2 regions of the Paenibacillus sp. FSL F4-0243 genome follow, and region 2 is predicted to be linked to the other one. Evidence: predicted binding sites of a transcription regulator. Region 2 holds the regulator's gene; the other holds the start of a gene.
What was found. The regulator Rex, encoded in region 2, represses fermentation and respiration genes when NADH is low (regulators of the CRP and FNR family bind a similar motif). The targets are predictions, from matches to a motif close to TTGTGAAATATTTCACAA.

Region 1 (7,488 bases), 310 kb from region 2:
TATACGAGCTTCTTTTTCGGTAGCTTCAGTTAATACCACCACAGATGTTTCGTTATACTTTTTTATAATCCTCTTTAAAGTTAATTCTTTCATATCCTTTTTACTCTGCATTGTAACACGAGGGACAATGGTATGGTTTTCTATGGTCTTGGGATCTGCAGAAATTCGTTCTAGTAAACGAAGTAGAAGCATCAGTCTTTTGTGTCCCAACCTCGGAACTTGGTATAGTTTTTTCCATGTGGAATTTAGTAGGTGATCAAGGTTTATATATCCCTTGCAGTATAGAGCATTTATGAGGCCCGTTAAATTTGGTCCCTGCTCTTCTGCATAAGCAACAGTTGCAATACAAGCAATATCCTTACTATAAAGATGCGCTGGAAGTGGGAAAAATTGTATTAATGCCGCATTTCCATCGATGATGTCATTCATGATGATTTACCTCCATTAAAAATTTTTAGTTATTATTCACGTATAGAATTCTGGTGAAGGTTGTGCAAAATATTATTACACTCTGCATTATTAAAACCCAAGCTACTGATCATTTTCTGAACATCACCAAAGCCCATTGTATGAGCATGTAGTATATTCAGAAGATTTTACTATTTAATAAGTAACAATCGACTCCAATATTCGCTGCTGCGCTTCGTAATCAACGCTAAGTAATGGTATGATGTAGGCATCAATTTTATGGGGTGCACTATGATGGATATTCGAATCAAAGAACTGCTTGATGCTACACAGCAAAAATATGGATTGGACAACTACTACTTACACTCTCATGAAATTTATCGCGACGTTACGATACTGGGAGAGACCAACTATTTTCTTAGTATGGAATGGTTTCCTGCACATATGAAGGAATGGAAGGGCGATTACAATCCGGAAGGAACTGCCGTCATCACGATTGACCTACAATCCCGCAACTATAAAAGTGTGATTTTTGTTGGCGGGATATCTTATGCGAATGGGACACCATTCCAAGATATAGATTTTAACGGAGTCATCCGGTGGATTGAAGATGAGGCAAGGATTGTATACGGTAAACAATTTCACTTAGAGAAGGAACAGATTGGAGAATATCATTTTATTGAAAAAATAGGTAGCATACCAGTCACTCCTGGTGGACGGATCGAGCTTCGCTTCGATGCGGAAGGCAGGCTTGTTTTTTACAGTGTATATGGCCAGTTTCCTTCCAGCTCCCTTGTGCATAAAGAGAACTATACTCTCACACTTCAAACGATAGAGCCACAGGCGAGGAAACAACTACAGCTTATAGAATATCCGGTGTACGAGACGAAGCAACTCCTGTCGATCTATGGGATAGAAGAAATCTACATTACAAATGACGGAACAACCACCATCCCATTTGAGTTTATATCAGGTACGAGAGCACGACTGAATATTGATCAAGTAATCCATTGGGAGCAACAGAATACGGAGCTGGAGCCGTTCGAAAGGACGGAGATACGTCTACTTGAGGTTGTTACCATTGAGCAGGCAATAGCTAGTGAGCCGCATCCGGACTCATTTCCTATCACAGACGCAGAACAAGCCGAATGTATAGCCGCAGTCGAAGCTGGTTTAAGCCAGCTCTATCCAGATGAATCCGGACAATGGATACTGAAGACTTTACAACGGGAAAGAGGACATATTCAGGCAACACTGAGGATGAAGGCGCCAAGTAATCGTATATTCCAGCGTAAGATCCTCCTGTTCATCGATGTGCAGAATTATAAGGTTATAAATTATATGGATAACAAGCCAATGCTCGATATGTTTGATGAGTTCAAGAGCGAAGGGGAAATTGCTGTGAGCCATGACGAAGCTTATGACAAGCTCAAGGGATGGTTCGAATTAACACCCGTCTATGTGTATGATCCTGAGCAGAAGAAGTATGTGCTGTGCGGGAAGTTAGATTGTAATTATGCTTTGAAGGCTACTAGCGGAGATGTGGTGGAGTTGAATAGCTTGGAATAATAGTGCCAGCTTCCTTATACGAGTAGGATGAATAAAGGGAATGAAGTATAGTAAGGTGATGCAAATATAATAATATGATTAGAACTTACTAATTTTGTGAGTTACTTTGGGAGTTGAAAATATGTCGACAGCTACAGGAACCAAGGAAAATCCTTGGAAATTAAAGACACCACCGCAAACATCCGAGTATGAAATGTACAAGGTCCAAAAAGACGGTAAAGAAATTATAGTTTGCACTGTAGGGAAAACGGTTTTGCATTATGACTATCGCTGTATTGAAGATCTGCACGCCATGCTTGTACAAAATGGTGATTGGATGGAGTTAGGAAGTGCTGATGAGCAAAAACCAGCAAAAGAAGGTACCGTTGAAGCATGGGGGCGTTCACCTGAAAACCCTGTTGGCGGTTGGTATGGATTAAAGAAGGGACTTCGGGGGCGATTCGGAATGTATATCCCACCGTTGCTCGAAGAATTGGGTCTTGCGGAAGTAGAGCATAATCCAAGAAACAATCGGATGAAAGCGATCTTGTAAACGAAGGAGAGCCTAAAGGCTCTTCTTTTTTTGAGCCATGCCCCTAACCGGTGGTCTTTCGTACACATTGCAGTGATTAATTTAGTTACAAAACGTTTTTTTTTAGTTACATAAACTTTCAAGAGCAGGGCCTTTGCCGTTAAGCTGATTGTAAAAATATTCACAAGGGGGCAAAGCTATAACATGAATAAAAAAGTAACCACTGCTCTTATTCTCGTTCTCTCAGTCATGCTTGTTATCACAGGATGTGGCAACAGCAACAGCAGCAATGGAAACGGGAACAAGAACACCAGCAAGATCAACGAGACAAAGGAAACTGAAGCCGTTTCGGGAGCATCCAAAGCTAGCTATACACCGTACGATCAACTAAAAGATAAATATGACATCATCATTATTGGTGCAGGCGGTGCCGGAATGTCTGCTGCACTTGAGGCGAGAGCAAAAGGTATGAACCCGGTTATTTTTGAAAAAATGCCGGTTGCCGGCGGAAATACAACAAAATCATCTTCGGGAATGAATGCTTCTGAAACGAAATTTCAAAAAGAGCAAGGCATTGAAGACAGCAATGATCTGTTTTATGAAGAGTCCTTAAAAGGTGGCCATGATACGAACGATAAAGAGATGCTTCGTTTCTTCGTAGACAATTCCGCAAGTGCGATTGATTGGCTGGATTCTATCGGGATTAGATTGAATAATATCACGATTACAGGCGGGATGAAAGAAAAACGCACACACCGTCCTGAAGATGGCTCTGCAGTAGGACAATACCTTGTCAAAGGCTTGGTGAAAAACGTACAAGAACAAGGCATTCCCCTTTTTGTGAACGCCAATGTCAAGGAAATTACCGAAAAAGACGGTAAGGTCAATGGCGTCAAAGTTATCTTTGACCAAACGGAAGAGAAAACGATTACAGCGTCTGCTGTCGTGGTGACAACCGGCGGTTTCGGCGCCAATTTAGACATGATTTCAGGAGTCAGATCTGATTTGGAGGGGTACGTTACCACCAACCAGCCGGGCAGCACCGGTGACGGTATCAAGATGATTGAGAAGCTCGGCGGTACCACAGTCGATATGGATCAAATCCAAGTTCACCCGACTGTGCAGCAGGAAAAATCCTATCTCATTGGGGAGGCTGTTCGTGGGGAAGGAGCGATCCTGGTTTCAAGTGTAGGCAAACGTTTCACAAACGAACTGGATACAAGAGATAATGTCACCGCTGCAATCAATAAGCTTCCTGAGAAGTCTGCGTTTCTTGTATTTGATTCCGGCGTAAAATCTCGCGCTAAAGCGATTGAACAATATGAAAAAATGGGCTTCGTTATCGAAGGAGATTCGATCGAGGCTTTGGCAACAAAAATGGACGTACCGGCAGATCAGTTGAAAACTGCACTAGAGACCTGGAACAGCGCGGTGACGAATAAACAGGATGCCGACTTCGGCAGAACAACCGGAATGGACAATGACTTGTCCGGTGCGCCATATTATGCAATTAAAATCGGCCCGGGAATTCACTACACGATGGGAGGCGTGAAAATCAACACCAACACAGAAGTTTTAAATAAAGACGGACAACCGATTCCAGGCCTTTTTGCAGCAGGCGAAGTTACCGGAGGCTTGCATGGTCAAAACCGGATCGGCGGTAACTCTGTTGCGGAAATCATTATTTTCGGCCGCCAAACGGGTATAAAATCCGCTGAATTCGTAAAAGCACAATAAGTTATCCCCCTGCCTCTTTTCGGCTAGGCAAACAAACGCTTGGGCTCATCTTAGCCATGCGTTTGTTGTTTTATTATAAAGGTGTAGCGTATAAGGTCATAGCCAGCCTTGCACGTATACGTTAGAATGAAGAAAAATTTCCGGAGGGACAGCTGATGAAAATTGGCAAACATACACTTCGGCTGCAAACAACAATTACTTTGATGATTGGTGCAGTTCTTATCATAATGCTGCTAGTGGTCTATGTGCTATTTAGTATAAAGGTTTCCTCACAAACAAAATCCTCGTTGGAACAAAAGGCTGTGATCATTTCCCGTACGTTATCGCGTAACCCTCTAATTATTGAAGCGTTAAACAAATCACGCAGCTCGTCTGAATTGCAAAGCTACACTGAGGAAATCCGATTGTTGAACAATGTGGAATTTGTTGTGGTCATGGATATGAATGCGATCCGATATTCCCATCCGGACAAGGACAAAATTGGTAAGCATTTTATCGGTGGCGACGAAGCCGCAGTCTTGCAGGGGCAGGAAAGCATTTCGGAAGCCGAGGGTTCTTTGGGCCCATCTGTAAGAGCGTTTTCACCTGTCTTCTCTGCAAGTGGGAAACAATTAGGAGCGGTGGCAGTAGGGATATCACTGGGAAACATCAGACTTGCCATAAGAGAGAACGTGGGAATCCTTTATTGGGGATTGCTTATAGGCAGTCTAATAGGGGCTGCGGGAGCATTTCTGCTGGCACGTGTTATCAAAAAAATGATGTTTGGCATGGAACCGGCCGCTATTGCTAAGCTTTTGGAAGAGCGTAACTCCATGCTACAGTCAGTTAGGGAGGGAGTCATTGCCGTTGATAAAGAGTCACGTATTACTTTGATTAATACAGAAGCCAGGCGTTTGCTTGCAGCCATTGGCATGCAGGATGATCCCTTGAACCAGTCGGTAGAGAGCTTTTGGCCATCACTGCGGATGAATACAGTGCTCAAAACCGGTGAAGCCAGCCAGGACTTGGAGGTGGAGCATAGCGGTGTTACGTTACTGGCAAACGTGGTTCCCATTCATGTAAAGGGAGCTGTAGAAGGTGCAATTGCCACATTCCGTGATAAGACGGAGATCAGCATACTTATGGAAAGGTTATCTGGCATCTCCTTATATGCTGAGGCATTGCGTGCCCAGGCGCATGAGTTTATGAACAAGCTGCATGTAATATTAGGATTAACACATATGAAAAGGTATGATCGGTTGGAGGCGTATATAACAAGTACTGTCACAACAACACAGGCAGAGATGGGAACGGTGGTGAGACAAGTGAAGGACCCTGTGATGGCGGGATTTCTATTGGGTAAGCTGAGCCGGGCCAGAGAAGCCGGAGTTCGACTGGTGCTTCTGGAGGATGGGGTTCTGCCGGAGCCTAGCGATCCGGAACGCTCCTGCCAACTCATTACGATAGTCGGTAATCTTTTGGATAATGCAATGGAAGCGCCGGAAGGTAGAGGCAGCAAATATATTCATTTCAGCTTTCAATATCAGGATAAGACGCTGATAGTTACGGTTAGCGATAATGGAAGCGGTATCCCAGATGAGAAATTGCCGTATATTTTTCAACAGGGGTATTCGACAAAAGGACATGACCGAGGCATAGGCTTGTATCTGGTTGAGCGGAGCCTTAAAGCTATGGGAGGTAAGATTGTTTGTGAAACAGGAAAGGGAGAAGGGACCCGATTTACGGTTAGTTTACCCTATCGAGCAAAGAGTGATGGTCAATGATTAGTGTATTGATTGTAGAAGATGATCCGATGGTAGCCGAGATGAATAAATTCTATCTGGAGCAAGTGGAAGGTTTTCAGTGTAAAGGCTGGGCAAAATCAGTGGGTGAAGCTCTGATCAAATTGGCAGATGAGTCTTTCGAGCTGATTCTGCTGGATATTTACATGAAAGAGAGCAATGGATTGGAGCTGCTGTCCGCTCTCCGTCGAGGCAGCAAACGAATAGATGTGATTATCATTTCGGCTGCGAGCGATAAGGACAGTATCCGAGACGCGCTTCAGAACGGTGCAGTCGATTACCTTATCAAACCGTTTGAGTTTGAACGGTTTCTCGCAGCCCTTTCCGCCTACAAGGAGCAGCATTTCCTGTTCCGTAATCAGGATTCCCTGGATCAGTCTGAACTAGATAAGCTAACCGGGTATAGGAAAGAGCCCTCGGTCGTTCAGGATTTATCTAAGGGCTTTACCCGGCATACACTTCGGACGGTCTGGAAAGCGGTGGAGACCCATAATGCAAATTCCTTTAGCACTGAAGAGATTGCAGTTAGTTCCGGAATTTCGCGGGTTTCGGTCGGGAAATATCTTGCCGTCCTCGCGGATATGGGAGCGCTGAACAGTGAATTGACCTATGGCACCATTGGAAGGCCTGTACAGCGATATCGCATGTCTTCCCGCGGTAGTTCTGTGATTTCTAAATTCATATAGCCTTTTGGAGTGGGCCGCCGGTTCCGAGTTTTATAAGGAATCGGCGGTTTTTGATTGCTTATTTTTGATAGCGCTTACTTTAATAATTTTTATAATTCAATCAATAATTACGTAAAAACAAAAGCGCTTTCATTTCCGCTACTATAAGGCTAGAAAAGAGTTTAGGAGGAAATGAAAAATGCAAAATACGATTCCATCACCTGTTTCCAAAGGAAAGGAAGGTCCCCTGCCAGAAAAGGCTGCCTTCATTCAAAAATGTAAGCAATTTAAGGTCGGTGTCTTTCCGCTCCCTGTGTATCTAGCTCTGGCAGTGGTCATTCTTCTTGCAAGTGTGGCCGGGAAGCTACCGAATGACATGATTGGAGGGTTCGCTGTCATTATGGTTCTGGGTATTCTGCTGAGTGATATCGGTATGAAACTTCCCTTGTTGAAAAATATAGGCGGCCCCGCAATCATGGCCCTTATGATCCCATCCCTGCTGATTTACTTGAATTTGTTCAACTCTACTGTGACAGACGCTGTCACTACATTGATGAAAGAGGCAAACTTCCTGTACTTGTACATCTCCATCCTGGTGAGTGGCAGTATGCTCGGCATGCACCGCAAAACATTGGTAGCGGGTATTACGCGGATCTTCATCCCGCTGATCGTCGGGACGATTGCAGCGGTTCTCGGCGGACTACTGGTAGGAATGCTCACAGGTTATAGCATGTATCATACTTTCTTCTTTATTATCGTACCGATCCTTGGCGGTGGAATCGGTGAAGGCATTCTTCCTCTCTCGATTGCATACTCA
Region 2 (7,488 bases):
AGCACGGTTACGAGCATCCTTGAACAAATCGCGGATCCGGCCGGCCCCGACACCTACATACATTTCTACAAATTCACTGCCTGATGCAGCCACGAATACAGAGTTTGTATAATGCGCAGCTGCTCTGGCCATAAGGGTCTTACCTGTTCCTGGAGGGCCAGTGAGTAGAATCCCTTTCAAAGGGCGAATCCCAAATTTACTGATCTCCTCATGCCGGATCAAAAAATCAAGTGCCTCACGAAGCTCTTGCTTCGCATTATCTTGCCCACCTATTTCTTCAAAAGTGAGCTTTGAAGGTCCTTCCTTCTTGCGTTTCTTTCCAGCACCAGCGTTCACTGTAAGCCCACCACGCAAATGAGCAATTATAAGTAGTGCAGTGAGCATCCCAGCTGCTATAACAATCGGGAATATATTAATACCTAAAAAAGCCATGAAAATAAACAGTACAGGAATAAATCCGAGTAAAATTTCTTTAAGGTACTTAGGCATTATTCCATACCCCCAAGGTCGCAGGTTTTCGCGGCAAAATAATAAATTTGCTTTCTTTTCCATTACTCAAGCTTACGTACACATTGTTGTCGTCGATATCAGTAGATGCTATCACATCTTTAAATTCCGTATTTTGCTGTTTCAATCTATCAAGTTCTGTAGGTATAATCGTATATTTACGGCTCTCCATGGCTTCAGCTACAGAGAACATCGCTTTATCCCAGTAATCATCCAATAGTTCACTTGAATTTTGCTCCACATCGAGTTTAAGTTTACGTCCTTCAATCACTGATTTTCCTTCTTTGGATACATACGATACTAGATCACGTAAATTCGTGCCCGGCTGCAAATCAAGTTTCAAAGTGACCTCATCGCGGTTAATACTAATATGTGAAGTATTTACTCCCTCAAATCCGGTTACAATCTTTTGGAGCGGTTCCTGTAAAGCAAACTGACGATATAAAAAGAATCCTCCGAATAATAGCATAGCCGACAGTAGAGACGTTATCAGTACAGGTACAAGACGTAATTTCAAGAAACGTCCTCCTCTCAAAGATGAAAAAATGTAAACAGAATGATCCAAAGTCATAGCTGCTAAGAGCTCACCAGAGCCTGACGTTCTACTAACACTGTTCTAATTACAAACAGTAGTATATCACAGGTGTATATACTATATTGAAAAAAAGTGTGAAGATATTTAAAATTTTATTTTTTAATTCTTTCCATTTTATTTAATTTATTGATTTAATTCGACAAAAAAAGGGCTGTTACTCTTAAAATAACAGACCTTTTTTCGTATGAATCTTTAAATCCCAATATATAAATCCACTCTTATAGTATATCACAGTTCGTGTACTAATAGTATATCAAATAATATGTCATTTTAAAAAACAAGCGAACCATAAATGGTCCGCTTGTTTCTCTTATAATGCCTTTGTTTAATTTAGCGGCTAGGTAAACTGTAACCTTCACCCATTTGAGCCCCATCCGAGAACCGATAAAATTGATAATAATATCGACCGCTTTGTTTATAAAAAAGCTGCCAAGCATACTCCCCGTTATATACTCCTGGCAACAACCGCTCAATGCTGATGTCCGGAAGATCGGCTTTTATAAGGCTACGCATTTTCGCTTCAGAGGTCCCTTTACTTAGTTCTTCAGCATATACTGCGTCGGTTCCTTCAGCAAACTTCCCGTCTACAGTAAAACGTACCCAAACCATCAACTCGGTCCCGGCTTCATTCTTCCCTGTTAAGACCCAGTACACCGCATTTTCATCCCACACGGATTTCTGCGCTTTGGTTACCTCTGTCAGACCAGCACTGGTTTTAGCGACATCCTTAGCGATATCTCGCTCGTTCCATTGATCTTTCATAATATAAGCATAGAACTGGATAAGTCCAAACAGAAGGAGCAGAATCAGAACTGACCCCAGGAGGATCCATTTTTTCCTTTTCTTCAAGGTACAGCTCCCTTTCTAGTAATATATCTTTTTTGATTATATAACACACCTGTGTGTTTATCCAAAGTTTCATATCCAATTCAATGATCTAATTATCAGAAACACAAAAGGCTGTAACTTTGCAATCGCAGAAAGTCACAGCCTTTCAGTTATTCGTTATGATCTTAGACTACCGTTTAAGCAGTCCATCAAATGATTCTTGCGCCTTACGACGGATTGCTTCCTCATCTAGCGTTACACATTCTCCATGTTTTACAACCTGTTTACCATTCACCCATACATGCTCAACATCCTTGGCACTGGCAGAGTATACAGCATGAGACAACAGATCTGTGTGTGGTAGCAAATGCGGCTGGTCTATATCAATCGCGATAAAGTCCGCTTTCATGCCAACAGCGAGTCTACCCACATCATTTAAAAAGATAGACTTTGCGCCATACTCTGTAGCTATACGCAGCGCTTCCGGAGCTGGAACAGCCGTCGGATCACCACTTACACCTTTATGGATGAGGGCTGCAAGACGCATCTCTTCAAACATATCCAGGTTATTATTGCTTGCCGCACCATCTGTACCCAGTGATACCTTCACACCAGCCTTTAGAAGATCCGTAACCCGAGCCACTCCACTAGCCAGTTTCAGATTACTTCCTGGGTTATGAGACACGCCTACATCATGACGAGCCAGTATCTCGATCTCTTCATCATTCAAATGAACGCCATGTGCAACAATAGACGGACGTGTGAACATTCCAAGCTTCTCTAAATGCGCTACAGGCCGAAGTCCGTAATCCACCACATTCTGCTCCACTTCGCGTTTGGTCTCGGACATATGGGTATGCATCGGTAAATCCAAATCATGTGCCGCTTGAACAAACTTAACAAAGAAGTCCGGTGGGCAAGTATATGGGGCGTGTGGCGAGATCATCGTCGTAATTCTACCATCAGCCTTACCATGCCAATTTCGTGCAAAAGAAATCGCTTCCGCAAGCTTGTGATTTTGTACTTCCTCTGGGCATAATCCGATTACGCCTCTCATCAGTACAGAACGAATGCCTGATAATTCGACTACCTCTGCTACTCGATCCATATGATCATACATATCCAAGAAGGTTGTAGTACCACCTTTTAGCATTTCCAGTACCGACAAGGAGGTTCCCCAGTATACATCTTCTCCAGTGAATTTCGCTTCCATCGGCCACATCTTCTCTTGAAGCCACACCTGAAGTGCTAAATCATCTCCATAACCACGAAGCAATGACATTGCCGCATGGCCATGTGTGTTTACCAGACCTGGCATAAACAGCAGACGACTGCCATCAACAACTTGTACATCATCTTCCATTAAAGGCTCTTCTTTTCCTATGTAAGTGATCAAATCATCTTCAATAGTCATATATCCATTCAGAACCGGCTCATCCGTTCCCGGAATAAGAAAACGCCCGCCCTTAATAATCGTTTTACTGCTCTTCATTTCCGGTTTCTTCCTTTCCGTCTTTCAAATAATAAGCAAGGCTTTGCAAATCCGTTGTAAAATCGGCAGCATGAACCCGGATATTCGATGGTGTTTTTAGAATCACTGGTGCAAAATTCAAAATCGCCTCAATGCCAGACTCAATGAGAATATCTGCTACATTCTGCGCTTCTGAATCAGGCACAGTAATGATCCCAATTCGAATACCTTGCTCACGAACCGTCTGACCAAGCTCCTCCATCGGTTGAACGGTAAGAGAGTTAATTTTCCGCCCTACCTTAGGTGCATAGGAGTCAAATATAGCGGTAATCTTCATAGTATCTTTCAGATAAGCATTGTAATTAGATAATGCATGTCCAAGGTTACCGGCACCTACTAAAGCCACATTCAATTGTTGATCCAGCTTCAGAATATGACGGATTTTTTCAATAAGATAAGTTACGTCATACCCGATACCTTTTCTACCAAAGTCTCCAAAATAAGCTAAATCTTTACGAATTTGAGCAGGATTCAAATCAAGTTTTTGTCCTAGTTCTTGTGAGGAAACGGTTAATATTTCACGTTTCTGGAGATCATTCAGGAAACGCAAGTACACAGGAAGTCTGCGAACAACGGCTTCTGATATTTTATCCGATTTCATAATTTACCTCCTAATTTAAGTGATATTCTGTTCAAATCCTATCGAAATTTCTGCACCTCGTCTCAATGAAGAGCGGTATTCTTATACCGCCCTTCATTGTAGAGTGATTAATTAGAGGGAAGACGCCCTTTTCAAGAAACGCCTCCGTCCTCCAACCACTCCGCTATTCGAGGAACCATTTGATCCGTAAGCATATGCTCCATTTTCGGGCCAGGCAACGAATACAGGAAATACTTCCCATAGTGAGATTCGATCACCCTTGTGTCATACACAATAACAATACCCCGATCTTGCGCTGTCCGCACCAGTCTTCCAAATCCTTGCTTAAAGCGGATAACTGCCTGAGGAACAGACAACTTCATGAACGGATTCTTCTTCTGGGCTTGTAATAACTCAGACTTCGCTTCCGCTAGGGGGTGATTCGGCGGTTGAAATGGAAGCCTCACGATAGCCAAGCATGTTAATGCTTCACCCGGAATATCTACACCCTCCCAAAAGCTGCTTGTTCCTAACAGCACAGAGGCTGCACTGTCCTGAAAACGGCGGATCAGCTTACTACGGCTGCCCCCCTCCACGCCTTGACCTAGCACCGTGATCTCTTGTGAGGCTAGAGCCTCTTTCAGAGGATCATAAACCTGGCGTAGCATCTTGTAAGAAGTAAACAGGACAAGCATCCGCCCACGTGTTGTAATAGCTGCTTCTGCTAGTGACTGTACGAGTGTATCGACAAATCGGGCATCGCCTACACTCCCCTTCACACTTGGGAAATCCCGCGGAATAACTAACAGCGCCTGCTCCCGATACTTAAAGGGAGAAGGCAGGAGTGATGTCATCAGACGCCCCTCTTCCGCAGCTTCATTAAGTCCGAGATTATCAATCATAAACTGGAAAGATTTATCCACAGAGAGTGTCGCCGAAGTTAGTACGATACTTTTCTTCTTGTCGAAAAACAGCTCCTTAAGCTGATTACTAACATCAACAGGAACGGCATACAGCTGTAGCGATTTACTGCGATAATTTCCATTCGCCTCCAGCCAATATACTACATTCTCATCATTTAATCCCATAAAAAACCGTACTTGCTCACGTATAGAAGCTAAATCCTTAAATAAGCCGCTAATATCGGTAACTAGGCTATCTGAGGAAGATTGACCTTCTTGATCTCGCATCTCATTAAGCATTTTATCACCTTTACGGATAATTTCGCTTAATGTCAGATTCATAGTATTCTCTAAAGCAACCAATTCATCCCAATCTTTCGGTTTACGGGTAGGAAGTAGCCGCATGACTAACTGGCCGGCTTCTCCCGCCGCTGCATCGCTGCGTTCCGGCAAGAGGCTGAATAGTTTATCACTAAGCAGATCCCAGGTTTCTTTTACGGTAAGAAGGTCCGGATAGATTCTATCGATCACTCCGCTCCATTCAGAAGCTTCCTCACTGCCTGATGACTGAAGCATTTGGCGAAGTGTAGGAAGTTGGCCATTTCGACTATCCTTATAAAGACGCGATAGTGTATGTGCCACCGTGAAATGCTTCATATGCATGCCTAAATGCTTGCCAGCCACGTCCTCCAGATGATGGGCCTCATCTATTACAAGATGTTCATAAGCCGGAAGTAGTTGATGCCCAGCCTTAACATCTGCGAAAAGCTTAGAGTGGTTCGTAATGACCACGTCTGCAATACCAGCTTCATGCTTAGCCCGATGATAATAACACTTACGGAACCAAGGACACGAGCGACCCAGACAAGAATCGGTATCGCTTGCCACCGTCTCCCAAAAATCTCCGCCACGTCCACTTAGATTGAGCTCTTCGTCATCTCCTGATTCACTTTGTGTCAGCCAAACGATCATCTGAGCCGCAGTAAGCGCATCTTCCCTCGGACTTATAAAGTCTTTTTTATTAATTTTATGTTCGAACTTACGAAGACACAAATAATGCCCTCTGCCCTTAAAAATTGCAGCTTTAAATGGAAAAGGAACTACCTGCGTTAACAAAGGAATATCACGCTCACGCAATTGATCCTGCAGATTAATAGTATGAGTGCTGACCATGACTTTTTCATTAGTGCGTACGCTTTGGTATATGGCAGGCAATAAATAACCAAGGGATTTACCGGTTCCTGTCCCTGCTTCGATCAATAGATGCTTATCTTCGGCAAGTGCCGTCATCACCTCATTGATCATAATATCCTGAGCTTCTCGGCTTTCATACTGTGGCAAAGTTTCCTTAAGTCGTTTCGTTACTTCATCCATATAATCTGTAAAAGATAAATTGTGTAGTGGATTCTCAGCATGCTCGTCTCGAGGTGGAGCTAATTCGTTCCAGTCTCCTACAGCAAGCGCTAATTGACGATAGAAAGTCAGATCACCTTCGGGCTGAAGCGTCTCCGCTTCCCGTTCACGCAGCAGACCATCAAAATACCAACCCAGATCACTATCCTCTTCCGTAAACAGCTCACAGAGTCTCTGAATCGTCAGCAGAGGCAAATCGTAGAGCTCCTCCAGACATTTCAGCAATACAAGAGCAGTTGCGAGTGCATCACTGTCTGCCTGATGCGGACGATCGTGCGTCACTCCAAAATGTGCACTAACTGATCCTAGTTGATAGGATGTGAGGGAAGGAAAGCAGATTTTCAGAAAATCAATCGTATCTAAAATCCGCCCTTGAAATGGTAAATACCCACATCGGTCTAAAGCATTTTGCAAAAAATGGAAGTCAAATGCGACATTATGCCCTACAAGCACAACATCATCCAAGAGTGGGACAAGCTCCATCATCATCTCATCCAGCTCAGGTGCATCCTTTACATCATCATCGGTAATCCCCGTTAGACCAGTTATAAAAGGAGGTATCGGCGTTCCGGGCTTGACGTAGGAACCATATACCCGGGAGATGGACCGGTCTTCTTCTATAATTGCAAGGCCAACCTGGATAATTTCACCCACGGATTGGGTTCCCGTTGTTTCAAAATCAAGCACGGCAAATTTCATTATAATTCTATTCCCTTTCAATTGAGACTCTTAATCAGCATAACAGAAGTTGCGAAAAAAGGCGATGCACACCACTGGTTCAGGGGATGCATCGCTAGAATGAAAATGCGGAATAATAAACCGTAAACGTAATAATTTACAATAATGAAACAAGCTGATTTCCGAAATGAAGCTTACCTCCTCGGCGGCGGCAAACCTCCAAATTAACGGTTGGTTCAGGAAGTGCCGGGTCAAGTTGCAAAGAAAGGCCAAACAGCTCCTGCGCTTCATTGAACCGTTCTTGAGAGGCCCTGATGCAACCTAAAGCGTTATAAACCATTGCCTTCAGCTTGGTTTCCCGTATCAAACCGAGCATATGGTTCAGATGGCTCCAAGCAGCTTCCCCCTCCCCTTCCTGCAGGTAAGAGATGGCTAAATATAATCGAGCAGCCAA

Region 1: the regulator Rex is predicted to act here: its motif matches at 2,658-2,675, upstream of NSS87_RS20055 (flavocytochrome c).

Annotation. Positions count from the first base shown of each region.
Region 1 is NZ_CP150151.1:4,493,376-4,500,863, reverse strand. Features, by position in the region: gene NSS87_RS20070 (hypothetical protein) at 1-429, opposite strand, end outside; gene NSS87_RS20065 (hypothetical protein) at 700-1,977, shown strand; gene NSS87_RS20060 (DUF6855 family protein) at 2,099-2,509, shown strand; gene NSS87_RS20055 (flavocytochrome c) at 2,693-4,225, shown strand; gene dcuS (DcuS/MalK family sensor histidine kinase) at 4,381-5,988, shown strand; gene NSS87_RS20045 (response regulator) at 5,985-6,692, shown strand; gene NSS87_RS20040 (2-hydroxycarboxylate transporter family protein) at 6,871-7,488, shown strand, end outside.
Region 2 is NZ_CP150151.1:4,802,437-4,809,924, forward strand. Features, by position in the region: gene NSS87_RS21390 (AAA family ATPase) at 1-489, opposite strand, end outside; gene NSS87_RS21395 (hypothetical protein) at 482-1,024, opposite strand; gene NSS87_RS21400 (DUF5590 domain-containing protein) at 1,433-1,951, opposite strand; gene NSS87_RS21405 (amidohydrolase) at 2,121-3,422, opposite strand; gene NSS87_RS21410 (redox-sensing transcriptional repressor Rex) at 3,409-4,062, opposite strand; gene dinG (ATP-dependent DNA helicase DinG) at 4,194-7,055, opposite strand; gene NSS87_RS21420 (hypothetical protein) at 7,192-7,488, opposite strand, start outside.